DNA from 4 places in the Cytobacillus sp. FSL K6-0265 genome. Region 1 is predicted to be linked to each of the others. Evidence: riboswitches for the same ligand, from Rfam matches in the RefSeq annotation. Region 1 holds a riboswitch; each other region holds the start of a gene.
The links. Region 1 has a riboswitch for S-adenosylmethionine ahead of MHH73_RS18630 (methionine ABC transporter ATP-binding protein). Riboswitches for the same ligand answer to the same signal wherever they lie in the genome.
Positions count from the first base shown of each region.

Region 2: it holds a riboswitch for S-adenosylmethionine, as region 1 does, so the genes downstream of both, MHH73_RS07630 (alpha/beta hydrolase) here and MHH73_RS18630 (methionine ABC transporter ATP-binding protein) in region 1, are expected to answer to the same signal.
Region 3: it holds a riboswitch for S-adenosylmethionine, as region 1 does, so the genes downstream of both, MHH73_RS07170 (PLP-dependent aspartate aminotransferase family protein) here and MHH73_RS18630 (methionine ABC transporter ATP-binding protein) in region 1, are expected to answer to the same signal.
Region 4: it holds a riboswitch for S-adenosylmethionine, as region 1 does, so the genes downstream of both, MHH73_RS05500 (2,3-diketo-5-methylthiopentyl-1-phosphate enolase) here and MHH73_RS18630 (methionine ABC transporter ATP-binding protein) in region 1, are expected to answer to the same signal.

Region 1 is NZ_JBBOPE010000001.1:3,676,023-3,683,682, forward strand. It holds gene MHH73_RS18600 (cysteine desulfurase) at 1-179, opposite strand, end outside; gene sufD (Fe-S cluster assembly protein SufD) at 179-1,489, opposite strand; gene sufC (Fe-S cluster assembly ATPase SufC) at 1,507-2,289, opposite strand; gene MHH73_RS18615 (hypothetical protein) at 2,722-2,862, opposite strand; gene MHH73_RS18620 (MetQ/NlpA family ABC transporter substrate-binding protein) at 3,609-4,442, opposite strand; gene MHH73_RS18625 (methionine ABC transporter permease) at 4,455-5,123, opposite strand; gene MHH73_RS18630 (methionine ABC transporter ATP-binding protein) at 5,116-6,141, opposite strand; SAM riboswitch class I at 6,251-6,355, opposite strand; gene MHH73_RS18635 (O-acetylhomoserine aminocarboxypropyltransferase/cysteine synthase family protein) at 6,442-7,660, opposite strand, start outside.
Region 2 is NZ_JBBOPE010000001.1:1,472,817-1,480,476, forward strand. It holds gene MHH73_RS07620 (LLM class flavin-dependent oxidoreductase) at 1-332, shown strand, start outside; gene MHH73_RS07625 (MetQ/NlpA family ABC transporter substrate-binding protein) at 341-1,165, shown strand; SAM riboswitch class I at 1,250-1,352, shown strand; gene MHH73_RS07630 (alpha/beta hydrolase) at 1,609-2,397, shown strand; gene MHH73_RS07635 (hypothetical protein) at 2,390-2,539, shown strand; gene MHH73_RS07640 (YezD family protein) at 2,560-2,727, shown strand; gene MHH73_RS07645 (hypothetical protein) at 2,753-3,073, shown strand; gene MHH73_RS07650 (LLM class flavin-dependent oxidoreductase) at 3,088-4,464, shown strand; gene ssuE (NADPH-dependent FMN reductase) at 4,478-5,026, shown strand; gene MHH73_RS07660 (alpha/beta fold hydrolase) at 5,503-6,306, shown strand; gene MHH73_RS07665 (enoyl-CoA hydratase-related protein) at 6,456-7,232, shown strand.
Region 3 is NZ_JBBOPE010000001.1:1,375,107-1,382,766, forward strand. It holds partial or broken gene MHH73_RS07155 (sporulation protein YhbH) at 106-264, shown strand; gene MHH73_RS07160 (MBL fold metallo-hydrolase) at 516-1,466, shown strand; gene MHH73_RS07165 (NUDIX hydrolase) at 1,499-2,125, shown strand; SAM riboswitch class I at 2,192-2,292, shown strand; SAM riboswitch class I at 2,473-2,583, shown strand; gene MHH73_RS07170 (PLP-dependent aspartate aminotransferase family protein) at 2,661-4,460, shown strand; gene MHH73_RS07175 (aliphatic sulfonate ABC transporter substrate-binding protein) at 4,486-5,481, shown strand; gene MHH73_RS07180 (ABC transporter permease) at 5,503-6,330, shown strand; gene MHH73_RS07185 (ABC transporter ATP-binding protein) at 6,343-7,071, shown strand; gene acsA (acetate--CoA ligase) at 7,093-7,660, shown strand, end outside.
Region 4 is NZ_JBBOPE010000001.1:1,061,991-1,069,650, reverse strand. It holds gene MHH73_RS05525 (ABC transporter permease) at 1-698, opposite strand, end outside; gene MHH73_RS05520 (sugar ABC transporter ATP-binding protein) at 667-2,205, opposite strand; gene MHH73_RS05515 (sugar ABC transporter substrate-binding protein) at 2,280-3,347, opposite strand; gene mtnA (S-methyl-5-thioribose-1-phosphate isomerase) at 3,344-4,396, opposite strand; gene mtnK (S-methyl-5-thioribose kinase) at 4,393-5,577, opposite strand; SAM riboswitch class I at 5,724-5,877, opposite strand; SAM riboswitch class I at 6,079-6,182, shown strand; gene MHH73_RS05500 (2,3-diketo-5-methylthiopentyl-1-phosphate enolase) at 6,282-7,496, shown strand; gene MHH73_RS05495 (2-hydroxy-3-keto-5-methylthiopentenyl-1-phosphate phosphatase) at 7,499-7,660, shown strand, end outside.

The sequences.
Region 1 (7,660 bases):
CCTAAAGTGTGTACACCTCTATGAACATTTGAATTATCGTAATGATAATATTTTTGTACCGCCTCAATCACTTGAATTGGTTTTTGTGATGTAGCACCGCTATCTAAATACACTAATGGATGGCCATTGACTTCTTGATTTAGTATAGGAAATAGCTCGCGAATCTCTTTTGCATTCATTATTGAACTTTCCCTTCAATCACAGCTGTTAATTGCTTTTTAACCCCTTCGATAGGAAGCGCATTAACTACTGGCGCAAGGAAGCCATGAATAACAAGGCGTTCTGCTTCTTTTTGTGAAATACCCCGACTCATCAAATAATATAATTGTAACGGATCGACACGACCAACAGAAGCTGCGTGACCGGCTGTTACATCATCTTCATCAATCAATAAAATTGGGTTGGCATCTCCACGTGCTTTTTCACTTAGCATTAATACACGAGATTCTTGTTCTGCATTCGCCTTTGTCGCACCGTGCTCAATTTTACCGATTCCATTAAAGATGGAAGTAGCTGCATCCTTCATTACACCATGTTTTAAGATGTAACCTTCAGATGCTTTACCAAAGTGTACGATGTTTGTTGTAAAGTTTTGCGTTTGTTTCCCGCGACCTACAACGACTGTTTTCATATCTCCGTATGAACCATCACCGATTAAATTCGTTTTATTATCAGATACTGTATCGCCATCATTCATTAAGCCCAATGCCCATTCAATACGTGCATCTCTGCCAGCAACTCCACGACGATTCACATAAACAGTAGTTCCAGCAGATAAAGTGTCTACCGCTCCATAAGTTACTTTCGCATTTGTATTAGCAACAACTTCTGAAATGATGTTAAAGATGCCTTTGCTTTCTTCCATTGTTGAAATGTAGTTTTCTACATAAGTTACAGAACTATTATCTTCAGCAACCAATAATACATGATTGAATAGGTTTGCCTCTTGATCGTCATGAATAAATACAGAGTGTAATGGCTCTGTGATTTCAACATTTTTAGGAATATAGACAAATGCGCCACCATTCATCAATGCAGCATGTAAAGCTGTTAACTTATGTTCGTCAACCTTTACCCCATCTGTCATATAATATTTTTGTAATAGATCTCCGTGCTCTCTAGCAGCAGTAAAGATGTCAGTGAAAATAACACCTTGATCAAGAACTGTCTTTGATAAAGAGATATATGCCGGACGGTTATTACGCTGTATATATAAATTTTGGTCAGCTGATTCTAAATTGATTAAGCTTCTTACTTCTTCTGGCAAGTCTGTTAATGAAGAGTAATCTTCACTCCCCACGATATGCTTATCAAATTGAGTGAAATTCCATTTTGAAATATTTGTTTTATCAGGCTTAGGCATTGGAAGATCTTCAGCTTTCTCCAGTGCGTTTACACGGAGTTCTGTCATCCATGCAGGCTCGCCCATATCTTTTGAAAAAGAATGTACGTATTCTTTATCAAATGGTAACTTTATTTCTGTTGACATAGTGATCCTCCTAACTCTTACGCTTCTTGCTCAACTGATTCGTCTTCGATACCTAATTCTTTTTTAATCCAGTCATAACCTTCAGCTTCTAGTCTTTGTGCTAATTCTGGTCCACCAGACTTTACAACACGACCTTGCATCATTACATGCACGTGATCAGGTGTGATGTAGTTTAATAGACGTTGGTAGTGAGTAATAATTAAGCAACCAAATTCCTCACCGCGCATTTCGTTAATCCCTTTAGAAACGACTTTCAATGCATCGATATCTAATCCAGAATCAATTTCATCAAGGATCGCAATCTTAGGCTCAATCATCATCATTTGTAGGATTTCATTACGCTTTTTCTCCCCACCAGAGAAGCCTTCGTTTAAGTAACGTTGGGCCATATCTGTATCCATTTCAAGATACTCCATGTTTTTATCCATTTTACGAATGAATTTCATTAGAGAAATCTCTTCGCCTTCTTCGCGACGGCTATTAATTGCTGAACGTAGAAAATCGGCATTAGTTACGCCACTGATTTCACTTGGGTACTGCATTGCAAGGAATAGACCTGCACGCGCGCGTTCATCTACTTCCATTTCTAGTACATCTTCACCGTCTAAAATAATACTTCCTTTTGTTACTTCATATTTCGGATGTCCCATAATTGCGGAAGATAATGTTGATTTACCTGTTCCGTTAGGACCCATAATTGCGTGGATTTCTCCACCCTTTATCTCAAGGTTAACACCTTTTAAAATCTCTTTTCCTTCAATTTCAACATGAAGGTCTTTAATTGTTAATGTAGATGCCATGTTTATACCTCCGTAATAAAAAAGATTTGCCCTGTTAAGTCAAATCTCATTTCTAGTTTAATTCTCACTTTATTCTCATTACAATCTTATAACAAATTAAATGTGATATCAACTCTTTGCACATATTAGACGATATTTCCACTATGTATATGTTGTAAACCTATCACCCTACATTATTCTACACTAAATTTAGTGAAAAAAACTCATTTTTCTTCTATTTATATATCACTTGTTGGTATATTCTTCTCTACTTGCATTTATGTCCAAATTAAAATCATCATAATCATCTTGTTTACAAGCAAAAGAGAAGTCAGATTCCCGATATATATATATATATAAGGTTTCACGCTTCCTAATCATTGACGAAATTAAACCTCATGTCACTTTATTATATACAAAAAGAGCCGTCTATCTGACAGCTCCTCTCTTTATTTAAGCATGTGCTTTACGTTCGATATCGGCAACAATTCTTTGACTTTTTAAGTAATCTCTTTCACGCTGTTTTTCTACGCGCATCCTTACATCCTGACTTTGGCAATACGTTTCATATCCTACTCCGTATGCTCCGTGCATGGCTTTTTCCATTTCGCTCGTGTAATTCAGCTGTAGCTGACTAATAATGAATCAATCCTTTCAAATTTTCGCCGTTTAAAGCGTTATAATGATTACAATAAAAATACTACACTATAAGCGTACCCCACTCAAACACGATAAAACATGAAAATACGCTTTTTTTCTGAATTTACCGTGATTCGTTTTATCCACCTCCTTTATTCATAAATTAATGGGTCATTCCTTACAAATATTCACCTTTACTCATACACAAGTTAGAAATGATTATTTTGTCTGCGCAAAATACCTCTAATCAACAGTTCAGGCCACCTTTGTGAGATTAAGCAATATACAGAGAATTATTATCTTCTTATACGAGCTAATAGACTTTGTTCTGGTATCTCTGGTTTTTTTACTCTTGATGCACGTGCAAATCCATTTTGTTCCGCTATCTTTAGGTTTTTCACTCTTGATGTACGAGCAATTCACTTTTGTTCCGCTACCTTTGGCATTTTCACTCTCGATGTACGAACAATCCCTATTTATTTAGCTATTTTTCGTAAACCTTGATGTTCGCGCAAACCCGATCATGGGGGAAAAGCTTGTAAACTTGATTATTTGTCTTAATACAAATTATCCACACTACTTGTTTCTCCAATAGCCATTAACCTTTATTTGAATCAATTGACTCAGTGCAATGTATTTTTTCCATTACCTTACTAAAAAAAGAAGCCTACAACTATGTAGACTTCTTCGATAAATATCGATTATTCAGTTACAGGTACAACTGCACCTTCATATTGTTCTTCAATGAAACTTTGGATTTCTTCAGAGTGTAATACTTCTAGTAATGCTTTTATTTCTTCTTTGTCTTCATCCCCAGCTTTAACTGCGATAACATTCACATATGGAGAATCACTTTCTTCAAGTGCAATTGCATCTTCTACTGGATTTAAGCCAGCATCAATCGCATAGTTAGAGTTAATAAGAACGGCGTCACCTTCACCATTATTATATATTTGTGGAAGAAGTGCTGCTTCATACTCCGTATCAAACTTTATATTTTTCGTATTTTCCTCAATATCATCAATTGTCGCTGTTGTTTTATCGACATCAGCTTTTAGTGTAATCAAACCTTCCTTTTCTAACATAGTCAAAATACGACCATGGTCAGGAACAGAGCTGCTCATAATAATGGTTGCTCCTTCTGGAAGATCATCTAAGCTATCATATTCTTGTGAATAAACACCAATTGGTTCAATATGAACGCCACCAGCATTCACAAAATCATAACCGTTTTCTGCCATTTGCGATTCTAAATAAGGGATGTGTTGGAAGTAGTTCGCATCAATATCGCCACCCTCTAACGCTTGGTTCGGTACAATATAATCTTGGAACGTTGTGATATCCAACTCAATTCCTTTTTCTTCTAATAATGGTTTTGCTTCATTTAGGATTTCAGCATGCGGTACATTAGATGCCCCAATTTTTAATGTTTTTGTTCCTTCATCAGATCCTTCGTTACCTTCATCTGAAGAACCACAAGCAGCAATAAATAAAGTAACAGCCGCAATCATTAAAACAGATAACCATTTTTTCATTTTTTAGCTCTCCTATCGTTTGTCTAGTTTGGAAGTAATCAAATCACCAATCATTTGGATGATAAACACGATAATTAAAATGATAATCGTTGCAATCCATACAACGTCATATCTACTTCTTTGGAAACCTTCTAAGTAGGCAAGGTTCCCTAATCCACCTGCACCTATGACACCTGCCATCGCCGTATATCCGACTAGCGCAATCGCTGTAACAGTAATCCCCGAAACAAGCGCTGGCATAGATTCAGGAATGAGTACTTTCCATATAATCGTACTTGTTTTGGCACCCATCGATTTAGAGGCTTCAATGACTCCTTTATCAATCTCACGTAAGCCAATTTCGACCATTCTTGCATAGAAAGGTGCTGCACCAATTATGAGTGCTGGCAAGGCTGCATTTTCTCCAATCATTGTTCCTAATATCATTTTTGTGAAAGGGATGAGTAACACAATTAAGATTAAGAACGGAATGGATCGAAAGACATTGACGAATGCCGCAATGATCTTATTAACAAACTGATTTTGCCATATATTACCTTTAGAAGTTAAGAACAAGAGTAGTCCAAGAATAATTCCTAAAATAAATGTGGCTACAACAGAAATACTTGTCATATATAAAGTTTCTTTTGTTGCTTCCCACATTCTTTCCCAATCCACATTTGGTAGCCATTCATTAAGCATGGGAAATCACCTCCACGCCAACCTTCTGCGAATGAATATATTCAATCGCGCGGGTAACCTCATCCGACTCTCCATCTATATGAATAAATAAGGTACCGTAAGAGCCACTTTGTGTTTGGGATATCTTTCCTTGTAATACATTCACTGTTACATTGTAGTGGCGAATTAAGTTTGTGATTAACGGTTGTTCCGCTGATCCACCTACAAAACCAAGTTGAACAATTTGACCATTTGGATAAGCATTTAGTAAATGTGTAATCGTTTCCTTCGTTTCTTCCGGTTCGGTCACTTGTTGAACAAATCGCTTCGTAATAGGTTCTTTTGGCTTTTGGAACACATCTAGCACTTCGCCAATTTCAACAATTCTTCCACCTTCCATGACAGCCACACGGTGGCAAATCTTGCGAATGACATGCATTTCATGCGTAATTAACACAATAGTTAACCCTAAACGTTCATTAATATCAACAAGTAAGTCGAGAATACTATCAGTTGTTTGCGGATCTAGAGCACTTGTCGCCTCATCACATAACAGTACTTTAGGATTATTGGCAAGTGCTCTAGCAATGCCTACTCGCTGTTTTTGTCCACCACTTAATTGTGAAGGATAGGCATCCTCTCGACCATCTAGACCGACCAATTTAATTAGCTCATTCACTCTCTCTAGTCGCTCTTTCTTAGGTACACCAGCAATTTCTAATGGAAACGCAATGTTTTCTCTTACTGTTCGTGACCACAATAAATTAAAATGTTGAAAAATCATGCTGATTTCTTGTCTAGCCTTTCTTAAGCTAGCACCTTTTATGCGAGAAACTTCATTCCCTGCTACAGATACAACGCCTTCAGTCGGGATTTCAAGACCATTTAACATACGGATCAATGTACTTTTACCGGCACCACTGTATCCGATTACACCGAATATTTCACCCTCGTTAATTTCGAGGTTAACATTGTCTACTGCATTTACTTTCCCATTTTTCGTTGAGAAAATCTTTTTTACATCTTTAATTGAAATCATCTTTCTTCACCTCTTCAATCCAGAAAACAAACACATTGATAGCCTATCCATAGTTTTAAAAAAAGCCTTTCTGCTTGTGAGCAGAAAGGCTTGTTATGAAAATTCCTTTCTCTCATCTTTCAAAGCTACAGCTTTGAGTGAATTGGCACCATTTCAATTAAATGACGGTTGCCGGGCTTCAAAGGGCACTTCCCTCCACCTCTCTAAATAAGAGCAATCTATGAATATATTGAATTTTTTGTGTACCTGTGTAATAGTATCATGTCATTGAAGAAGATGTCAAATGTGAAATAATAGATGTTAGGCCCTTATATTTAATGAAGCAATACCCGTTGCCGCTTCAATAGCAGATTCAAGATCATCGATTAAATCTTCTACGTTCTCAATTCCAATTGATAATCGAATTAAGTCTTCAGGTACACCAGCTTGTTTTAACCCCTCTTGATTAAGTTGTTGATGTGTTGTGCTCGCTGGATGTATAATAAGACTTTTTGCATCACCTACATTCGCTACATGCGCGAAGAGCTCAACCGAATTAATAACCTTAGCACCTGCTTCTCGGCCACCCGATATGCCAAAAACGACAACTGCCCCTGCCCCTTTAGCTAAATATTTATCTGCTAATTCTTTATTAGGATGGTTTTCATCGCCCGGATAAAGTACCCAATTAACAGCAGGGTGATTATTTAAATATTGCACAATTTTCTTCGTATTCGCAATATGTTCTTTCATTCGAACGGTTAACGTTTCTAAACCTAAAGTGAATTGAAAAGCACTTTGGGCACTTAAGGCTGGTCCTAAATCTCTTAGAAGTTGCACTCTCGCTTTTGTAATATACGCGACAGGACCAAGTGCCTCACTATATACTAAATCATTATAACTCGAATCTGGCTGACTTAATCCTGGATACTTCTCTGAATTCCAATCAAATTTACCACCGTCAACAATGACTCCTCCCATTGTCGTCCCATTCCCAAGTAACCATTTCGTTGCAGAATGAACAACAATGTCTGCGCCATGCTCAATTGGTCGACACAGATAAGGAGTTGCAAATGTGTTATCAACCACTAACGGTACACCATTTTCATGGGCGATATTTGCAACAGCTTCAATATCTAGTACTTGTAAACTCGGATTACCAATGGTTTCAGCAAATACAGCTCGTGTCTTTTCATTGATTGCTGCTCGTAGTTCCTCTTCATTATTAATATCTATAAGCCTGACATAGATGCCGAACTTTGGTAAAGTGACTGTAAATAAATTATATGTACCTCCATATAAATTAGAGGCAGCTACAATTTCATCGCCCGCTTGAACAATATTAAGAAGAGCTAAGTAAATGGCTGCTTGACCACTTGCTAATGCTAATGCACCTGTTCCCCCTTCCAACAATGCTACTCTTTCTTCAAACACAGTAACCGTTGGGTTATGAATACGAGAATAAATATATCCTGTTTCTTTTAGGCCAAATAAGTCTTGTGCATGCTCTGTATTTTCGAATTGATAAGCATTATTTTGA
Region 2 (7,660 bases), 2.2 Mb from region 1:
AAAAGCTATCGATTAAAGAAGCGATTTCTAAATTAGAAGGATTAGATAGAGACAACATAATTATCGGCAATCCAACAGAAGTAGCAGACCAGATTCAATATCAGTTTGAAGCCTCTGGTGTTGATGGTTTTAATTTAAATCATTTAGTAACACCATCAGATTTGGAGGATTTTATTGAGCTTGTTATTCCGGTTCTACAACAACGTGGTTTATATAAAAAGGAATATAAAGAGGGCACGTTAAGAGAGAAGCTTTTTCCTCATGGCTCGCCTCTTTTACCAAGTGGTCATCCAGGAAGTAAATATCGCAAAGGTGAAAAAATAAACAATTAAAATAAGAGGTGAAGATATTGAAAAAAGTTTGGTTACTATACTTTGTTCTGACTTGTTGCGCTGTTTTAAGTGCATGTGGGGCTTCAGGTTCATCTGGGGAAGAAAAGAAAGAGTTGGTCTTAGGGGCGACAGTTCCTTATAGTGATATGCTTGAGCAAGGTGTAGCACCACTGCTTGAGGAAAAAGGGTACAAAGTAGAAGTGAAGGAATTTAATGATTATGTTCAACCGAATATTGCTTTAGATAGTGGGGATTTAGATGGTAATTTATTTCAGCATAAAGTGTACTTAGAGAATTTTAATACCGAAAAAGGGATGGATTTAGTAGATATTATTTCTGTTCCTACAGCGCCAATTGGTATTTATTCAGAAAAATTCAGCTCCCTTGAAGAAGTGAAGGATGGCAGCACGATGGCTATTGCTAATGATCCTACAAACTTAGCAAGGGGTTTAACTGTTGCGCGTGATGCTGGTTTAATAGAATTGAAAGAGGAAATAAACCCTGTCAATGCAACAGTAAATGATGTCTTATCTAACCCGAAAAAATTAAAATTTCATGAAGTAGATGCAGCCCAACTGCCACGATCTCTTGAATCAGTTGATCTTGCTGCTGTTAATGGTAATTTTGCAGTTGCTGCAGGATTAGATTTAACAACGGCAATTTATCGTGATCAAATCCCTGAGGAAATCCAAAATAGGATTGTTGTACGAAAAGAAGATAAAGACTCTCAAATGGCAAAGGATATTATTGAAGCCATAGAGTCTGAAGAATTTGCAAAAGTAATTGAAGAAAACTTTAAAGGTTTTCATCAGCCAAAATGGATGGGGGAATGAGTAAATCATCTTAATTTTTAAAAAAGTAATTGACAAATATTGATAGATATTATAGAGTGAATGATATAAAATTTAATATGATTTTTCTTATCCAGAGAGGTGGAGGGACTGGCCCTTTGAAGCCTCGGCAACAGGCAATTTATTGCACTGTGCCAATTCCAGCAAGCTGTAGCTTGAAAGATAAGGAGAGATAAAGAACGGAACTTTAACCTCTTCTTGTCGGAAGAGGTTTTTTATATTGCATGATTTAATCACCAAGGGATGATCTCCTCTATACAAATGTTGCTTTTAAACTGATTAAACCTATTTGTTAAGTTGGAATTAATGTTGCTGATTGGACCTCCAAAGGCAGTAGTGCAGCTAGATAAACATCAACGGGAAAATCGGCAATGGTAGTCAACCATTGTCCACCAAAATATTGCGATATAAAGGAGGACGAAACAATGAAGAGAGTAGAATCAACTGTTATACCAGGTGCAGATTCTTTTTATTATGAAGGTGGGGACATTGGAATTCTTCTCATCCATGGCTTTGTTGGCACACCACAGAGCATAGAATACTTGGGTGCGGAACTTGCAGATAGGGGCTTTACTGTTCATGCGCCAAGGCTCACGGGTCATGGAACAAAAAGCAGAGATTTAGAGTTATTTGGTTATGAGGATTGGTTCAATGATGTTGTTACTGCTTATAAGCAATTGAAAGAGACGTGCAAACAAGTCTATTGTTTAGGTCAATCTATGGGCGGTGCATTAGCGTTGTTGTTAGCTAAGAAATATGGCGAGTTGGATGGACTGATCCTGATTAATACTGCTTTGACATTACCAGATTACGAGCATTTAAGATATTACGATGAGAAACTCTATATTGAAGAAGGTAGCCCAGATATCAAAAATCCGACTATACATGAAATTACTTACGATAATATTCCAGTAAAAGCAGTCCATTCTTTACAAAAGGTAATGAGTGATGCAAGAAAAAGTTTATCTCATGTTCATTGCCCAATATTATGCTTTAAATCTATTCATGATCATGTTGTACCTCCAGAGAATACAGATCGTATTTTTATAGAAATCCAAACAGATCATAAATGGCTTCGCGTTCTTTACAACTCATACCATGTAGCATCCATGGATTTTGATCAATCCAAAATTATCGAGGATACAACCGAATTTCTAGATACGATGAATAAAGAAAAAAAGAACACGGAATGGGGGGGCAAAGAGGTTGGCTAAGTTTTTACAAAAAGCGATAGCAAAGAGAAAACAAACCTTAATCAACCTTATGCTCACTATGGATGAGATAAACTTCAAGCGACATGAATTGGAACAGTTAACACTTTCAGAAATAGAAGAGATTGTAAAAAGACTAAAATAAGTCTCGTAAAGGAGAATTTTATGGAAAAACAAATTGATAAAGATAAAATTCATACCATTCTCACAACATTAAAGGACCTCGAATATGGTTGTGTCACCATCACTGTTCATGAAGGAGATATTACCCAAATTGACATTACCGAGAAGAAACGATTTGCTTTGAAAAAGAAACAACAAAATAAAAAATAATGGAATAGAAAAAGGAGTGAGTTACATGCAGTTAAAAATTAGTAATCGAACACCGAATGTAGCTAAAAACCTATCGGGCTGCATGTACTTGAATCTACCTGATTTTCATTTTATTAGATGGTGTTGTCAATCTTTTAATATTAATAAAGGAATCTTCCATACGGTTGAACAGTCTCTTTATGAAAAAGGGTTACACTCAATTATTGTTAGGAGGCTGTTCATAATCGCGTTTTTAGATTTTGCCTCGAATCAAATTGAAAATCGAAACAATCAAACGAGAATCAAATTTGGCAAGGGTGGTTTAAGTAAAGCACTTGATGAGTTTTTTATAAAATATCATAACTAAAGGAGAATGAAAAAATGACGTCAAACAGAATGTACCTCAATGCTTTTGATATGAACTGCGCTGGACATCAATCACCAGGATTATGGACACATAAGGATGATCAATCTTCTACTTATAAAGACATATCTTATTGGACACATTTGGCTCAAGTATTAGAAAAGGGACGTTTTGATGCCATTTTCCTAGCAGATGTGCTTGGGACATATGATGTTTATCAAAATTCAAGAGATGCGGCGGTTAAACAAGGAGTTCAAGTGCCAGTTAATGATCCTGCTTTCGTTGTCCCTATAATGGCGCAAGTAACAAAACATTTAGGGTTTGGTCTAACGGTTTCAACTAGTTTCGAACATCCCTATGTATTTGCAAGGAGGATGTCTACGCTCGATCATTTAACTAAAGGAAGAATAGGCTGGAATATTGTCACTTCTTATTTAAATAGTGCTGCACTAAATATTGGACTAGATCAGCAAATCAGCCATGATGAACGTTATGAGATAGCTGATGAATATTTAGATGTTACATATAAACTGTGGGAACAAAGCTGGGAAGACGACGCAGTGGTTTTAGACAAGGAAAAAGGGCTCTTTACAGATCCAAGCAAAGTTCATGATATTAACCATGAAGGGAAATATTTCAAGGTGCCAGGTGCACATCTATGTGAACCTTCTCCCCAAAGGACACCAGTTATTTTTCAAGCGGGTGCATCTACAAGAGGGAGAAAGTTTGCTGCCAAGCACGCAGAGTTGGTCTTTATAAGTGTGCCTACGAAAGAAGCCGGTAAAGTATTAGTCAATAAAATTAGGGAAGCAGTAAGAGCGGAGGGGAGAGACCCAAGTGAGGTAAAGATCCTTTCTCTCGTCACGCCTATTATCGGTGAAACAGCGGAAGATGCTAGAGCGAAGTATGAAGACTATCAAAACCATGCGAGTTATGAAGGGGCATTAGCGTTATTTGGGGGTTGGAGTGGTATCGACTTCTCTGAGTATAAAGCAAATCAACCGATTGAGTATGTTAAAAATGACGCCATTCAGTCAATCGTTGAAACATTTACGAATATTGATTCTACAAAGAATTGGACCGTCGATGACATTGCTAAATTTGTTGGTGTTGGCGGGATGGGCCAAGTGGCTGTTGGTACAGCCCAATCTGTTGCTGATCAATTAGAAGGGTGGAAAGAAGAGACAGGAGTTGACGGGTTTAATGTTGCATATGCTGTCACTCCAGGTACATTCGAAGAGTTTGTTGAGCATGTGATTCCAATCCTACAAGATAGAGGGCTCGTAAGGAGAGAGTATGAAGAAGGTACTTTTAGAAAGAATTTATTTGGGTATGATCATTTGCCAGCACATCATTATGGTAAAAAATTTAGTAAGTTGACAGTGACAAAATAGGAGGCGTCAGAAGATGACAAATGTAGTAATAATATCAGGAAGCACATCAAATAACTCCCGTTTAAACGGATTAGAGCAAGAAGCGATAGCGTTTTTAAATAAAAAGGGCGTGTCATATGAGCAAATTAGAGTAAGGGAGTTACCTGCTGAGGATTTAATTCATGCAAAATTTGATAGCCCAGCAATTATCGAAGCGAATGAAAAAGTAGAAAAAGCAGATGCTGTTATTATTTTAACACCTGTATTTAAAGCGTCTTATACCGGTGTACTAAAAGCCTATTTGGATTTATTACCTCAAAAAGGCTTCATTGAAAAATCTGTCCTACCGCTTGTGATAGGAGGATCGTTCGGACATTTACTAATGATTGATTATGCATTGAAACCAGTTATATCCAGTTTAGGAGCAGAAACAATCCTTCAGGGTGTATATGTTTTAGATAAAGAGATTGAAAGAACAGAAGATCATCAATTTTTTGTCGAAAATCATGTAAAGGAAAGATTAGATAAAGAATTAAAGCGTCTGTATTCATTATTGTCTATGAAGGAATTACAACTAAAATAACTAGAAAATACTCATTGAGGTTGGGACATAAGTATTCTAGTTAATGATTTATCCGAATGATTAGGAGTATCCATCTAATCATTCGGTTTTTTTTGTGTGATTTGAACCCTTATATGAAAAGAATAGTGAAAGGAGCGGAAGACACTCGACTCCTGCGAGAAATAGAGGGAAAGCGAGAGTACGTGAGCGCATTGGAACGGACTTTTTTTGCAAATGATGTTTTAAGATCATCATTGTTATTGTTCTTTTTTGAGGTTAGCTCATTTTGTTATATCCCAGTCTCTCTTTTAATTATTTGAAAAAACTAAAAAAACTGTAATTTGATTCGTTATCAATTGTTTTTTTATAGATAGAGTTGCATAATGGCTTCAAAGACGATAAATTTCAGCGATTGTTTTACCACTACTTTTATGGGTAAAGGCATAGATTATATTAATCAATTGTAATTTTTTATAACCAAAATGGGGGTTGATGATGTGACAACAATGAAATTAAGTGACGGTACAAGTCTTTATTTTGAAGATGTAGGTAATGGTGAAGCGGTCATTTTTATTCATGGTGTATGGATGAGTGGGCGATTCTTTGAGAAGCAGATAGAATACTTCAAGAGTGATTATCGTGTGTTAATCCCAGATTTAAGAGGACATGGGCAATCAGAGAAAGTCCATCATGGTCATACCATTGCACAATATGCCGAAGATATTAGACAATTTATTACCTATTTACAACTAGAGAATGTTACCCTTGTTGGCTGGTCGATGGGGGCATTTGTCATATGGGAGTACTTAAAGCAATTTGGTGATAAACATATTAAATCGACAGTAATTGTAGACGAACTTGCCTCCGATTTTAAATGGCCTGATTTCCCAATAGGTGCCTTTGATATGGAGACTTTAACTAGTTTTATGAGAGAAGTGCAAAGAGACCAAAAAAACTTTTTAAAAGGATTTATTCCACTCATGTTTAAAAAAGAATTAAGTCCGAGCGAGTTAGATTGGATGCTTGAAGAAACGACAAGATTACCTGCTTCCGTAGCAAGTGCCATTCTGTTTGATCAATCAGTCGTTGATTATCGCAGCACCTTACCCGATTACGACATTCCCACACTTCTTTGCTTTGGTAAGGAGGAAAAGTTGATACCAGTAGCGGCAGGCAAGCATCTTTTAAATGCTTTACCAAATGCAAAGTTGCATATATTTGATAATAGTTGCCATTGCCCTTTTCTAGAGGAAACCGATGCCTTTAACAAAGTCGTAGATAACTATATAAAAAGTTTATAAAGATGATAACTAGCTTTCCCTCACAGGAAGGCTAGTTTATTCTTATAAAATTTTATAGGTGAATGTCTTTGTTTTATATTTGAAAGGGTTTTCATGCTTTAGTGGCGAATATTGTTATGAACATTTTATAAGAGAAAAGGAGTCAGAGGATGGAACATATTCAATTAGATATCACTGATTATATTGCTACAATAAAATTAAATCGTCCTGATGCGTTAAACGCATTTAATTACGAAACGTTAATTGCATTACAACAGCAAGTAGAAAATGTTCGAGCAAATCCAGAGGTGAGAGTGGTTATTTTAACTGGGACAGGCAATCGTGCATTTAGTGTGGGTGCAGATCTTAAAGAAAGAAGAAATCTTACCGATGAGGAAGTACGGCGAAACCTTTATAAAATGGGTGATGTTTTTAATATGATTGCAGAGTTACCTCAGCCGACGATTGCAGCTATTAATGGCTTTGCGTTTGGTGGCGGCTTAGAGCTTGCGCTATGTTGTGATTTTAGGTTTGCGGCGGATGCAGCTAAAGTAGGCTTAACAGAAACCGGTCTAGCGATAATTCCTGGAGCAGGAGGAACGCAAAGGCTTCCTCGATTAATTGGTGAAACAAAAGCAATGGAATTAATACTCACAGCGAAGAGGTTAACAGCGATAGAAGCAGAGCAATACGGTATCGTAAATGAGGTGTGTAATAAAGATACATTGTTAGATACAGTCATACAATTTGCACGTAAAATGCTTAATAACGGTCCAATTGCACTTAAACAAGCAAAGTTTGCTGTAAAACAAGGAATGAATACCGACTTACATACAGGATTACATATAGAAAGAAAAGCTTATGAAGTGTTACTACCTACAAAAGATAGAGTGGAAGCATTACAGGCCTTTGCAGAGAAAAGAAAGCCGAATTTCCAAGGAAACTAATTGTTTTAAAAACCCTTTAACAACAATTTATTCGTTAGTTGTTAAAGGGTTTTCTTGTGGAGATAATAGCGGTTGAAAAAACGAAATCTATTTACTTCAGTATCAGACATAGAAGCAGGAAAACCTAGCATACACCCTATAAAACAATATTTTCATTTGAGCAATAAGGTGATAGTAATAGATCCTTGCTTTGGATGGTGAGGTTATTTTCTCTTTTATCATATCCTTTGAGGTTACCATTTTATAATCAGTCCATTGGTTAAGGGTGAAAGGATGATGAGTAGGTTTGCGTTTAAATTCAATGTAAATGTCTTCATTAGGGGAAACAATCATTGGCTTATGGACTTTCCTTTTCCTCTTAACAATGGTCTAACCCTTGTTGTATCTACTCTGCATTCGGGTTCCATTTAACTATAATAATGGGGATT
Region 3 (7,660 bases), 2.3 Mb from region 1:
CTAAAGGTACAGCAAATGTTTGCCTATCGTGAGTAGGCGGACGATGTAAGAGTGTGGGGACACTACTTACATACGCTGTGCTTTTTATTTTGGATATAGGGTATACAGTTAAACCAATATAACCGCCATTCCACTCTTATGTCAGCATACAAAAATATAAAAAATGATTTATTCCGCTATTATATTTTAAAGCAAAAAGTTGATGTGTTTCATGCGATGAAAAGCTTTTTTAAAGAACAAGAGCAGAAGGAAATGTTAGCTTAATATGGCCTGTTCTGAAAGAATCGCAACTAAGTTCTGAAGTGCCACAATTTACTTACGAGCGTTTCGGAGGCAGGTTTTGAAAATGAAGTGAACAAAGTAAAAGTATTTTCTTGGGTGTATCACAGCGATTGATGCTGTGGTTCTTTTTTTGCTCAAGTGACCAGGCACTATGATAATTTGAGCATATTAAGTAGCTCTCTTCATCTACTTATGTCATAATTTTCATAAAGAGCAATATGGAGGGGATTACTTTGCACAAAGTTCGTGATTTAGGAAATGACATTCAACTCATTGATTTAATGGATTTACAAACACCTGAGCGTACGGGGGCGTATATATTAGGTGCTGAAGAATTAACAGTGATTGAAACAAGTGCTAGTCCTTCTATTCCCCATCTTATAGAAGGGTTGCAAGAATTGAACATTAACCTTGAAGACATCAAGCATATTATTGTCACCCATGTACATTTAGACCATGCGGGTGGAGCCGGTTTGTTCTTAGAGCAATGTCCAAAGGCAAAAGTATATGTTCACCCAAGAGGTAAACGGCATTTAGCTGATCCTAGTAAATTAATTGCTGGTGCTAGAATGGTATATGGTGATGAATTTGATCAACTATTTAATCCGATTATGCCAATTGATGAGAAGAGACTAGTCACGATGGAAGAGGGACAATCATTGGATATCGGTGGTCGCTTGTTAACATTTTATGATACTCCTGGACATGCAAAGCACCATTACTCTATCCATGATTCGAAAAGTAATGGCTTTTTTACTGGCGATACGATTGGCGTATTTTATCCGGGCATAGCAAGAAAAGGTTATCCATTAGTACTGCCATCGACGTCTCCTAATCAGTTTGATCCAGAGGCGATGTTATCATCTGTTGAAAAAATCGAATCACTTCAACCACAACATATCTTTTTTGGGCATTATGGTGAAGGCCCTGAACCAAAGGATGTTTATACACAAATCCGCTATTGGTTACCTATATTTACTTCAATTGCAGATGAAGTTTTTCAACAAGGAAATGACATAATAAAAATGCAAGAAGCCATACAATCGGAACTGTTGGATCAAGTAAAACATTATTTATTATCAGAGCATGAAGTTGTAATAAGTGCAGAGGATGAGAAGTTAATAGGCTTAGATTTAAATGTCTGTACAATGGGAATGATTGATAGGTTACAGAAATTGAAATAGAGATTTTAGTCGTGTGTTTGGAGGTATTTAACATGGATTTGGAGGAAATAAGATCAGAAATACAGCATCGTCAATCAGATATATTAGGCAGCCCCACATTGGTTAAATTTGCTGTTCTTCTTCCCCTAATAGAAAAAGATGGAGAAATACATATTTTGTTTGAAGTACGATCTTTATCTATGAGAAGACAGCCTGGGGAAATTTGTTTTCCTGGAGGGAAGATGGATCAAGAAGATGTGGATTTAATTGAGACGGCAAAAAGAGAGACGAGTGAGGAGTTAGGTATTCCCATTGGCGAAGTCTCTGTTTTTTCCGAACTTGATTATGTAGTCACACCTTATAATACAGTGGTTTATCCGTTTGTAGGCACAATAGAAAGCATCAGAGATCTTAAGCTAAATCCAGAAGAAGTGGATCAAATTTTCACCGTACCACTTGCTTATTTTTTGAAAGAGGGTCCATCAATTCATTATATTGAGATGAAACCAGAGCCTAATAGTAGCTTCCCTTATCATCTCATTCCTAATGGGGAAAAATATAAATGGCAAACTCGGAGGATGCAAGAAATTTTTTATACTTATGAAGGTCATGTGATATGGGGGTTAACAGCTAAGATACTGTATCATTTTTTGACACTTATCCAAGGGGGAAATAAATAAATTTTCAAAATGTTATTGACGATTCCCTATGAATGGGTATATGATGTTAAACAAATAAATAGGAACTTCTTATCCAGAGAGGCGGAGGGACTGACCCGGTGAAGCCTCGGCAACCAACAATCTTTTGTATGGTGCCAATTTCAGAGGATACTATCCAAAGATAAGGAGAAGGTAAGCTCTTAATTTAAAGCCCTTCTGCCTCTTCTTGGTAGAAGGGCTTTTTATGTCATAGAGCGAATATTTTATCGGAATATAAAATATATTCAGATTTTATATTGACGATAAATCGTTTTTTGGATATAATTCTATTTGTAATTAAAGTATTAACGCTTTAAAAAATAAAATATTTCTTATCGAGAGTGACGGAGGGATCAGGCCCTATGAAGTCCGGCAACCTTCAAGCAAATGCTTGAAAAGGTGCTAAATCCTGCAGGCAGTAAATGTCTGGAAGATAAGATGAGGCAACCCCCTCTTCTTATGAAGAGGGGGTTTATTTATTTTAATCATCCGACTAAAAAGTAGAGGAGAGTATATAATGACGAATCAATTTAACACTTACGATGACGAGACGATTTTATTACATGGAGGTCAATCACCAGACCCGACTACGGGATCTCGTGCAGTTCCTATCTATCAAACGAGTTCATATGTTTTCCATAATACAGACCATGCCCAAAGTCTATTTTCATTGGATGAGACGGGAAATATCTATTCACGAATCGGTAATCCAACCGTTGATGTATTAGAAAAACGTATTGCGTTGTTAGAAGATGGTGTAGCGGCAGTAGCGACTTCATCTGGAATGGCAGCTATTGCTCTTTCAATTATGAATATTGCTCAAGCTGGTGATGAGATTGTCGCAGCTTCCAACCTTTATGGTGGAACATATAATCTTTTTGCCATTACCCTTCCGAAATATGGGATTAAAGTTCATTTTGTTGATGGTTCTGACCCAGAGAATTACCGTAAAGCGATTACACCAAAAACAAAGGCTTTATATGGAGAGATTATTGGTAACCCAAGTCTTCATGTCCTAGATGTAGAGGCAGTTGCAAATATTGCTCATGAAAATGATATTCCTCTTATTATTGATAATACTTTCGCCTCTCCTTATCTTTGCAAACCAATCCAATGGGGAGCAGATATTGTAATACATTCGGCAACAAAATGGATTGGTGGTCATGGAACAACTATAGGTGGACTTGTAGTTGATGGGGGACGATTTAATTGGAATCATGATAAGTTTCCCGGTTTTACTCAACCAGACCCAAGTTATAACGGTATTGTTTATGCCAATGAGTTTGGTACACTCGCTTTCAGTACAAAGCTTCGTGTCCAGTTGCTACGCGATTTTGGGTCATCATTAAGCCCGCATAGTGCATTTCTTTTACTTCAAGGATTGGAAACACTTCATTTACGAATAGAGAAACATACGGAAAATGCAGCGAAGATTGCCCATTTCTTAAACGACCATCCAGCTGTCGATTGGGTCGCATATCCAGGTTTAGCAGAGCATCCAGCGCATGAATTAGCGAAAAAATATTTAAACACTGGTTTCGGTTCTATTGTGAACTTCGGTATTAAAGGTGGCAGAGATGCGGGTAAGAAAGTAATCGATACAATTGCATTGTGGTCTCATGTAGCCAATGTAGGTGATGCAAAGTCACTCATTATTCATCCAGCTTCAACAACACATCAACAGTTAAGCGCAGAAGATTTAATTAAAAGCGGTGTAAGTGAGGAACTCATACGTTTATCAGTTGGGATTGAATCGGTTAGAGATTTAACGAATGACTTAGATCAAGCCTTCTATGAAGCGACTGGTATTTCTTCCAAGGGAGAAAAAAAAGGGGAGACAGCAGTCAATGATGAAGGTGTAATTCGTTGGGCATTACAATCATCCTCATTAAAAGAAGCTGTGGATAGCAATGAGCTAGTAAGAGCAAAAAGGATTGCTGTAGTTGGTTTAAGTGGAAACCCAGCTAGACCAAGTTACCGTTTAGCAAGAAAAATGCAAAGATTAGGTTATCAAATTGTGCCAGTCAATCCAAAGGAAACAGAAGTATTAGGTGAACAGGCATATCCAAATTTAAAATCCATTCCTTATACCATTGATATTGTGCAAGTATTTAGAAGTCCTGAGGCAGCGATAGAAGTTGCGAAAGAGGCAGTAGAAATCCAACCAAAAGTGTTCTGGCTACAAGAAGGTGTCATTTCACCAAAAGCAGTTGAAATAGCAAAAGAAGCTGGACTTGAAGCGGTACAAAATCGCTGCACATATAAAGAGGCGCAGAGGTTAAGAGGTTCTATTGTAACCTTTGCTTGTGAAATCTAAAACCGAGATTGAGGAGAGTAATCTAATGAAGAAATGGTTCGTTTTTTTAATCGTCGTTTTATCAGTTGGATTCATTAGTGCTTGCGGTGATAGTGAGGCAAGCACTGATGGTGGCAGTGGAGAAGAAAGAAAGCCAGAAAAAATTGTTTTAGACTATGCGTATTATTCCCCAACAAGTGTCATTTTGAAGAAATTCGGCTGGGCAGAAGAAGCGTTTGCCGAAGATAAGATAGATGTTGAGTTTGTCCTCAGTCAAGGAAGTAATAAGGCACTTGAGTTTCTTAATAGTAGCAGTGTTGATTTCGGCTCAACTGCAGGTGCAGCGGCATTAATTGCAAAAGCAAATGGAGCTCCAATTGAATCAGTCTATATATACTCAAAACCAGAATGGACGGCATTAGTTGCCCCTGAGGGATCAGCTATTAAATCAGTTGGAGATTTGAAAGGAAAGAAAGTAGCAGCAACGATTGGAACAGATCCATATATCTTTTTACTACGCTCTTTAAATGAAGCCGGATTGACTTCAGCGGATGTAGAAATCGTTAATTTGCAACACGCTGACGGTGGAACGGCATTAACAACAGGCCAAGTAGACGCTTGGGCTGGTTTAGATCCACATATGGCGAAATTAGAGCTTGAAGCTGGTACAGAATTTATTTATCGAAATATCGATTTTAACACTTATGGCACTTTAAATGTGAGAAGCGAATTTGCTGAGAAATATCCTGAACAAGTGAAAAAGGTAATTGAGCTTTATGAAAAAGCCCGTACATGGGTATTAGAAAATCCTGAAGAAGCGGCAGAGATACTGGCAGAAGAAGCACAAATCACCCTTGATGTGGCGAAAAAAGAATTAGAGAGAAATGACTTTAATGAGCCAATTCCAGGTGAAGTACAAATAGAAGCATTAAATGCTGCTGGTAAAGTTTTAAAAGAAGAAGGCATTATTAAGAGTGATGACGTAGGTAAAGTGGTTGATGAATTAATAAACCCAGATTTCTCAACAGAGGTCATTCAATAGGGTTGGTAAAGGAGAATGAATATGAAGGAAGTCATAGCGATCCCAAATGTAAATGAGGGTAAGGAGAAGCATAGAAAAATTAATCCTAGTATTCAAAGGGTATTACTCGGAAGTATCGTGCCAGTCTTACTTATTCTTGCATGGGAGTACTTGAGTCGGGTCGGTGTGTTTCCTCCTCATTTACTCCCAGCTCCATCAATCATTTTACAATCACTTATGACAATGACATCAGATGGAAGTTTATGGACACATACGAGCATTACATTATATCGCCTAGTGCTTGGTTTCTTATTTGGCACTGTTGCAGCATTAATTATCGGTGCCGCTGTTGGCTATTTTTCAACAGTTGAAAGTTTATTAGATCCGCTTATCCAAGCTTTTCGTTCCATTCCTTCATTGGCATGGGTGCCGTTATTTATTCTCTGGATGGGAATTGGGGAGCCTTCCAAGGTGGTTTTAATCGCTGTCGGTGTTTTCTTCCCAGTATATTTAAACATCGTTTCAGGCATTCAAGGAATTGACCGTAAACTAATTGAAGTGGGGAAAATCTATCATTTTAGTTCATTGCAATTAATTCGAAAGATTATTTTACCAGCAGCTTTACCATCATTTTTAGTCGGACTAAGAAGCGGATTGGGACTTGGTTGGATGTTCGTAGTCGCTGCGGAATTAATGGGCGCCTCTACAGGTATTGGCTACTTGCTCGTATATGGTCAAAACACTTATGCACCGGAATTAATTATTTCTAGTATCGTCTTATTTGCTATATTAGGAAAAATAACGGATGCCATTTTAAAACGACTAGAGACAAAAACATTGCATTGGCAAGATACGATTGTCAAGAAGTAGGAGGTGGCAAGATTGTTATCAATCGAACGAGTATCGAGAACTTTTTCCAATGGAACAACGGGATTCAAAAATATTGAATTAAAGGTAGAACAGGGTGAAGTCATTGGTATCTTAGGAACAAGCGGTTGCGGTAAAAGTACGCTTTTACGGGTATTATCCGGCTTGGATAAACAGTATGATGGTCGAGTTGTAATAGATGACGAAACTGTCCATGATGTTCATAAGAAAATCGGCATGATTTTTCAAGAACCTAGACTGATGCCTTGGTTAAAAGTTCATGACAATATTGGATTCGGTCTACAAAAGAAGGAACAAAGTAAAATAGCACAATATATAAAAGCCGTTGGGCTCGAAGGCTTTGAAAATCATTACCCGAAAGATTTATCTGGTGGGATGGCGCAAAGGGTTGCCATCGCCAGAGCACTTGTAACCTCTCCAGAAATATTACTTTTGGATGAACCCTTTAGTGCGTTAGATGCTTTTACAAAAATGCAGTTACAAGACTTATTATTGAATCTCTGGCAAACCTATCAATCAACTATTCTCTTAGTGACGCATGATATTGATGAAGCATTATATTTAGCCGATCGCATCATTATTCTTAGAGGACAGCCGGGAGAAGTATATCAAGAAATAAAAATTGAAAAATCGAAACCAAGATCAAGAGGAGATCAAGATCTTGCTGCACTAAAAGATAAGATTTTGCAATTATTAGATTTATCTCAAACGAAAGCAATCTAAAAATAAAGGAGCTAAGAACTTATGACAGTGATAGGGCGGCAACAGCTTGCTCCCATTGAAGGAGATTACAACTTAACGAATTATGAAGAGGCATGTCAACATATTTCATGGGATGAAGTTAAACAACAGTTTAGCTGGGGCCAATCAGGTCTCGTCAATATGGCTTATGAATGTATTGATAAACATGTGGTTGACGGTTATGGGAACAAAATAGGATTGCATTACGTGAATGGTGCATATGAAGAGACGTACACATTCGCAGAGATTAAAGAAAAAACAGATCATATTGCCACCGTTTTAAGAAACCAAGGGGTGAAAAAAGGTGATTTTGTATTTATTTTTTTACCTAAACATCCTGATTGTTATTTTGCCATGATTGCAACCATTAAACTCGGCGCAATTGCTGGTCCCCTTTTTGAAGCATTTATGGAGGAAGCAGTAAAAGATCGAATCTCTGATTGTGACGGTAGATTTTTGATCACGGATACTGACTTACTTAAGCGAGTACCAAAAAATGAACTGCCTTCTTTAGAGAAGATATTTATTACTGATGACGTACAATTATTAGGTGAAAAGGAAATTTCTTTAA
Region 4 (7,660 bases), 2.6 Mb from region 1:
GCAAAAATTCCAGAAATCACATAAGCCATGCATTTAATTTTCTTCACTTTTACACCAGATAAGGTCGCAGCTTCGGCATTCCCTCCTGTCATATAGAAGATTCTTCCCCATCTTGTATAGTTTAAAAAGCAGTAGGAAGCTAACACTAAAATCATCATGATCCATACGGGTACGGGAATACCTAATAAATGCCCTTGACCAATCCATAGAAAGGCATTAGAAAACGCACCAATTGCTGTCCCACCAGATGTTAGTGGCATATGGTTATAGATAGAGTATCCTTCTGTATAAGTCCGATGTAATCCCGCTACGATATACATACTGCTCAATGTGGCTAATAAATCAGGAATGCCAATTACAACAATTAAAAACGAATTAAATAGTCCCACAGCCACTCCAACGATAATCGGTAATAGGAGAACTAACCATAGCGGTAAATCGTACCATACCATCAGTGAAGCAGTAAAAACAGTTGCGAGTGACATTGTCGAGCCAACAGATAAATCAAAGCCGTCAACTACTAATGTAAATGTGACACCGAGCGCCAGCACAGTGACAATCGAAATGGAACGTAATATATCCGAAAAATTATCATAGGTTAAAAAGAATGAGCTCACACTTGTAAAATAGCAAATAATAAGAATAAGTAACGTAATTGCCCCGTATTTAAATAGAAATGCGATCAATTTGTCCTTCATGATTGACTTCCTTTCCACCACTTGCATATAGCAGAATCTTTTCTTGCGTTGCCTTTTCTTGCGTAAACTCTTTTACGAATTTGCCATCATACATCACTAATACTCTATGACAAACAGTTAATAATTCTTGTATTTCACTACTAAAATACAAAATGGCCTTGCCTTCTTTTGCAAGCTGTTGAATTAGTTTAAGAATCTCTCTTTTCGCACCGATATCCACACCTTTAGTAGGCTCATCAAATAAATAAACCTTTGCTTCATCTGATAACCACTTACCGATAACGATCTTCTGCTGATTTCCTCCACTTAAATGATTCACTTCGACCTCTGCATCTTTTGTTTTTACCTGCAAAGTTGAAATCACTTCTTCAGTAGCTTTTCTCTCAGCCTTTCTGTTCATAAATCCCGCTTTTACATACTTTTTTAGCTGTGGGAATGTTACATTCTTCGATATCGTTTCATTAATGAATAGCCCTTCTTTCCGGCGTTCTTCAGGAATATGAGTGATACCACAAGCAATAGCTGCTTTGGGATGCTTCAATTGTACCTTCTTACCAGAGACCATGATTTCTCCTGATTTGGCTGGTGTGTTTCCAAATATCGTTTTTGCTAGTTCCGTTTTACCAGCACCTACCAAACCCGCAATGCCTACAACTTCACCTTCATATACATTTAAACTAATATTTTGTAACTTTCCAAGATTGATATTCTTAAGAGCTAAGACCTCTTCCCCTCGTTTATAACTGTGCATAATCTTACTTTCCTCATGCCACACTTCTCCAAGCATTTGTTCAATCACCATTTCCTGCGTTATCTGATCAATTGGTACGGTTGAAATTCGACGCCCATCTCTCATAACGGTCACCACATCAGCAATGGCAAATACTTCAGGTAAACGATGTGTAATAAAAATACAACCAATTCCTTTTCCTCTTAGTTGCCTGATGACATGAAATAATTTTTCTGCCTCTCTATGTGATAACGGCGCAGTTGGCTCGTCAAAAATAATCACTTTAGTCGTTTGCACTAACGCCCTAGCGATAAGAACCAATTGCTTTTTCGCAAGACTTAGATTAGAAGCTACTTGGTTTAGATCCATATCATTCACATCTAGTAATGTTAATGCTTCCTGTGCCTGGCGATGTAATTCCTTACGAGAGAAGAACCACCCTTTCTCTTGTGAAAAGCGATCAAGCATAATATTTTCTGCTACAGTAAGCTGGGGAACAATGGCTGTATCAACCTCCTGATAAACGCAAAATATTCCTTTTTCTTTCGCGTCACGAGGGTGTAGAAAAAGAGCTTTTTCGTTGTTAACCAGGATTTCTCCTTGGTCTTGTCTATATACTCCAGAAAGAATTTTCATTAATGTACTCTTCCCAGCTCCATTTGCTCCGAGCAAAGCATGTATTTCTCCTTTATGAACCACTAATTCCCCGTCCCTTAGTGCCATAACTTGTCCGAAACTTTTACTAATTTTTTTCATTTCCAAAACAACTTCACTCATTTAAAGGAGCCCTCCCTTCATAGCTAGTCAACCGACTCTCTAGAAGTCGGTTGACTAGCTACAAACCATTTCATTCACTTGTCTTCAAGTGCTTTTAGTTCTTCCGTATAACCTTGTTCACTTTCTCCCCAACCATCTATATATTCATGCAGTTCATTTGTTGTAATTGCCTCATCAGGTAATTGACTCTTCTCTACAAAAACAGGATCAAGGATAACTTTTTCGTTTGGCGAATCACCGTTTAATTTTTGGTATAAATATCGAACTTGAATACGACCAATATCTTTTGGATCAACGGCAGCTGTGGCTTCCCATGAACTGTTTTCTTTTTGTATCAGTTGCAGATCTTCGTCACTCATATCAATTCCGTAGACTTTAATATCTTCTCTACCTGCTTGCTCTAGCGCTCTGACAGCTCCTTTAGCAAACTCGTCCCATGCTGCCCAAACGGATGTAATTTCACCTTCATTTGGATATTGTTTTAAAATTGCTTCCATTTGTGCTTGCGTATCTAATGCTGTATTGTCGGTCGCAGCACCAAATGCGGCTACTTCCTTAATATCTGCATTCTCTTTTAAAAATTGTTCATACGCTATTTGTCTTCTTTCCATCGGTGCAAATCCAGCTACCCAAATCTTAACAATATTCGCTTTCCCTCCTGCATCTTCTGCAAGCTTGGTTAATGTCAACTTCGCCATTTCTTCATCGCCTTGTTGAAGTACAGTGACATCTTTCACAGCAATGTCAGCATCAAAGACGACTACAGGTATATCTTGCGCAACCGCTTTTTCTACCCCTTGTGTTAACGCTTCCTTCGTTCCATGATCGATTAATATCCCATCAAATTTTTGATTAATCGCTGCATCTAAATTAGAAGCCATTTTTGCTAAGTCACCTTCCGAAGTAAATACTTGAACGGTTCCACCAAACTTTTCTACCTGCTCTTTTACCCCTTCAATATATTGGGCGGAAAATGTCCCTAAATTAATTTGCATAATCAGTGCGATTTTTTTATTAGCCAAGGGATGTTCTTTAGTTGATGCAGTTGCTTCACTATTTGAGCTGCTTCCTTTTGGCTGACAGCCTGCCAAAATTAAAATAAAAATAATAAAAAACGCTAATCCTATTCGATTGTTCTTCATACCTTAACTCCCTCTTCTGTTTTATTCAATAGTGCCAGTTTGCTTTGATCTGCTGCAAAAATGCCTTTTTCTGTAATGATTGCAGTAATTAAATTAGCAGTTGTCACATCAAACGCCGGATTAAATACTTTCGTTCCTTCTGGTGTAACCTGGTATGGACCGATATGAGTCACCTCTTCCGCCAACCTCTCCTCAATCGGAATATCTGCCCCTGATGCAATAGAGAAGTCAAATGTTGACAATGGTGCAGCTACATAGAAAGGAATCTGAAAATAGTTTGCTAAAATAGCTAGTTGCCATGTCCCGATTTTATTTGCTGTATCTCCATTCCTGGCAATGCGATCGGCCCCGACTATAATCGCTTCAATCCCCTTTGTTGCTATCGTATGAGCAGCCATATTATCAGTTATGACCGTCACGTCCACATTGGACTGTTGAAGTTCCCATGCCGTTAGGCGCGCCCCCTGTAGAACCGGTCTCGTTTCACAAGCGTATACTTGAAAGTCAACGCCTCTTTCATTACCTAAATGAAACGGTGCCAGCGCTGTACCGTATTTCCCTGTAGCAATCGTCCCCGCATTGCAAATCGTTAATACTTTTTTCTTTCCATTCAAGAGACTGAGTGCATTTTCGCCAATTTGCCGACAAATCTCTTCGTCTTCTTGATGGATTCGCTTTGCTTCTTGCTCTAAACTGAGAATCGCCTCTTCTGTTGAATAAAGAGTTTCTATTCCTTTCATCATTCGATCCAAAGCCCAGAACAAATTAACGGCTGTCGGCCTAGAACCCGCAAGATAAAGATAATCTTCATGAATTCTAAGATGGAAAGTTTCGATGTCGACACCTTCGTATTTTTTTGCAGCAATCGCTAAACCATAAGCAGCAGTGATTCCAATAGCTGGCGCTCCTCGCACTTTCAACTGAATAATCGCCTCAAAGACATCTTCAATGGTTTCGAGTTCTATCCAACTTGTTTGATGCGGTAATAACGTTTGATCTAGAATTTTCAATCTACCTTCTTGCCATTCAATGGGTGTTGGTATACTCATGGTGTATACACCTCAAGTTCCTTAAGAAGTTGCGAGATTGTTACTATGTTTTCGCGATTAATTATCAAGGATGAGCCTAATTGTATTGTTGCCTGCTTCACATCTAATCTAATTGAACTATCTTCTATCCCATCAAGATCCTTCACATGCGACAGTCCGATTGTTCTTCGTATTAATTCACATCCCACTACTCCGATTGCATCTTTAAATACTTTAGCTAGAAAAGATTCTAGCGCGCCTGGTACTTTAGTAAAAGGATGAACAACAGAATTTTGCCAAGCTTCTGAAAAATGATAAGAAAACACATCCCATACCTCTTCAATCTGTTGGCGAATAACCATTCTATCGTTTTCGTTTCGTACAAGTACTTGGAAAATTAGATGGGCAATATATTGACCGACATCAAATCCAATCGGACCATAAAAGCCGAACTCAGGATCAATGACTTTCGTCTCGTACTTACTCGCAAAAATACTTCCCGTATGTAGGTCACCATGTAGTAAGCTCTCTGCTTCAGTGAGAAAAGCATATTTTATTTTTGCTACTTCGAGTTTCAACTTGTCATTAGCCCATAATTGCTGAACACTTTCAGCCAACCCAGCTTCAAAATCATTCGTTTCCACATCAAAAAATGGATCGGTGAATACTAAATCCTCAGTGATTTTACATAGTTCAGGATTTGAAAATTTAGCAACCAATTTCTTTTTCTCAAACGGATGAAGAGCAAAATCTGAAGTTAAAAACAATGTCTTTGCTAAGTACTCACCAATATCAGCTGATAACTTCGGATAATGATTCCCTTGAATCAATCCCTCTCTTACAATTGTCAAATGCGAAAGGTCCTCCATTACAGTTAATGCAAGTTCTTCATCTGTTGCTAGTACTGCTGGGACAAGGTGAGGAACTGCTTCACCATGCTTCTTAAGCACTTCTGCCTCCAGTTTTGCTCGTTTAAGTGTTAGCGGCCAGCTTTCTCCCACTACTTTTGCATAGGGGAGTGCTTGCTTAATAATTACACTTTTACGATTAGAAGCAATACGGAAAACATAATTCAAATTACCATCACCAATCTCTTCCACCGTCATTTTTTCATCCGGTAAGAACAGATTTAAACTCTTTACGTATTCACATGCAGATTCCTCTGTTAAAGCGCGATACCCTATATTCTCTAAAACAGCCATCTCTCTTCCCCCTTATTTCATTAGTACTCTGCTGCACAAAACAGGGGTGACTACATAAAGAGATGTAGTCGGACCTGCTTTGTCACTACAGAAACAAAAATGCCCCTTTCCAGTACAGAAAGAGGCATTCGTCATTACGATTTTGCCTCTCATCTTTCCAGAATAAATTCTGAATGGAATTAGCACCGTGCCTTACATTGGGCGCAGACATCTCTAGCTGCGCCTCGTTTCACAACGATATTACGGTCGGTTGCTGGGTTTCATCGGGCCATATTTCCCTCCACCTGCTCTTGATAAGAGTATAAAAGATTCATTTTTTTGAAATATCTTGAGCACATACTAGCACCGATTATAAAAAAGTGTCAATCTTTTTTTAAAATTTTTCATCTTTTTAAGCATAAAAGAATTTTGTCATATTACGTAAAAAATTCTCTGTTGACAGATAAAACACCTGGTGACATAATACAATTGTGCAAAAATTTAAAACGATAAACATAAATTTTCTTATCAAGAGCAGGCGGAGGGACGAGCCCGATGAAGCCCGGCAACCGATTCTAAATGAACACGGTGCTAATTCTTGCAGCAATCATGCTGACAGATAAGGAGAAGGTTCTATCAACTGCGAACTAACCCTCTTCTTATTAATTAAGAAGAGGGTTTTTTATTGTCAATATCCATTCGAAATCATCAGGGAGGGTTCTCATATGGGAGATGTCATTGCAACTTATCAAGTATACGCAAGACCCGGTTCATTAGAGAAGAAAGCAGAGGATATCGCTTTAGGCTTAACGATAGGATCTTGGACAGCGTTACCATTACTTGAGCAAAAACAATTACTAAAACATAAAGGCAGAGTCACTGCACTACAAGAATTTTATAACGATGAACATCCCAATCGTTTCGGTGAAGTAAGGTGCGAAATGAGTATCGCCTATCCTACATATAATTTCACATTTGATATTCCAGCTATCCTAACAACCGTTTTTGGTAAATTATCTCTAGATGGTGAAGTAAAATTATTAAACCTGGAATTTGATAAGAAAGATCTTTCCCGTTTTTCAGGACCAAAATTCGGTATAAAAAATATAAGATCGAAACTAAATATACAAGATCGCCCATTACTTATGAGTATATTTAAAGGCATCATCGGCAGGGATATTCACTTTTTAAGAGAACAGTTAAGAGACCAGGCCATGGGAGGCGTTGATATTGTAAAAGATGATGAAATTCTTTTTGATGTCAACATCTCTTTAGAAGATAGAATTATCGCAGGTAAAGAAATACTAGATGAAGTCTATGAAAAGACTGGAAAAAGAACACAATATGCAGTCAATTTATCTGGGAGAACAATTGATTTACTAGATAAAGCAAAAAAGGCGACCGAATTAGGGGCGGATGCATTATTATTCAATGTCCACACTTACGGACTAGATATGCTCCAATCATTAGCTGAAAACAGTGAAGTGCAGTTACCTATCATGGCACATCCTGCTTATAGTGGAGCCTATATTTCTTCAAACTTCTATGGTGTCGCTCCTGACTTATTACTCGGTAAACTTACTCGCCTAGCAGGTGCAGATTTTTCTTTATTTCCTTCTCCATATGGTTCTGTTGCCATGGAAAAAGAAAAAACTTTAGCCATCGCTAGACAGTTAACCGAAGAAAATGGCTTGAATCAGGCATTCCCGGTACCTTCAGCAGGCATTCATCCAGGTTTAGTTCCATTGCTTTATCAAGACTTTGGCAATGATTGCATTATTAATGCGGGCGGAGGAGTTCATGGTCATCCTGAAGGAGCAGCTGCGGGCGTGAGAGCATTTAGGCAGGCCATTGATCACGCTATACAACAAAATACTCATCGTGCAACAAAAACGAAAGAATTGGAAGCAGCATTAGCAAAATGGGGAGGTACGTCGTAAAGATGACAAAACCAATGATTTTTTGTGATTTTGATGGAACAATTACTAATAACGATAACATTGTAAAGATTATGGAGCATTTCGGTCCTATTGAAGCAAAACAGATCAAGGAAGATATTTTAGCTCAAAATATTTCTATCCAAGAAGGTGTAAAAAACCTCTTT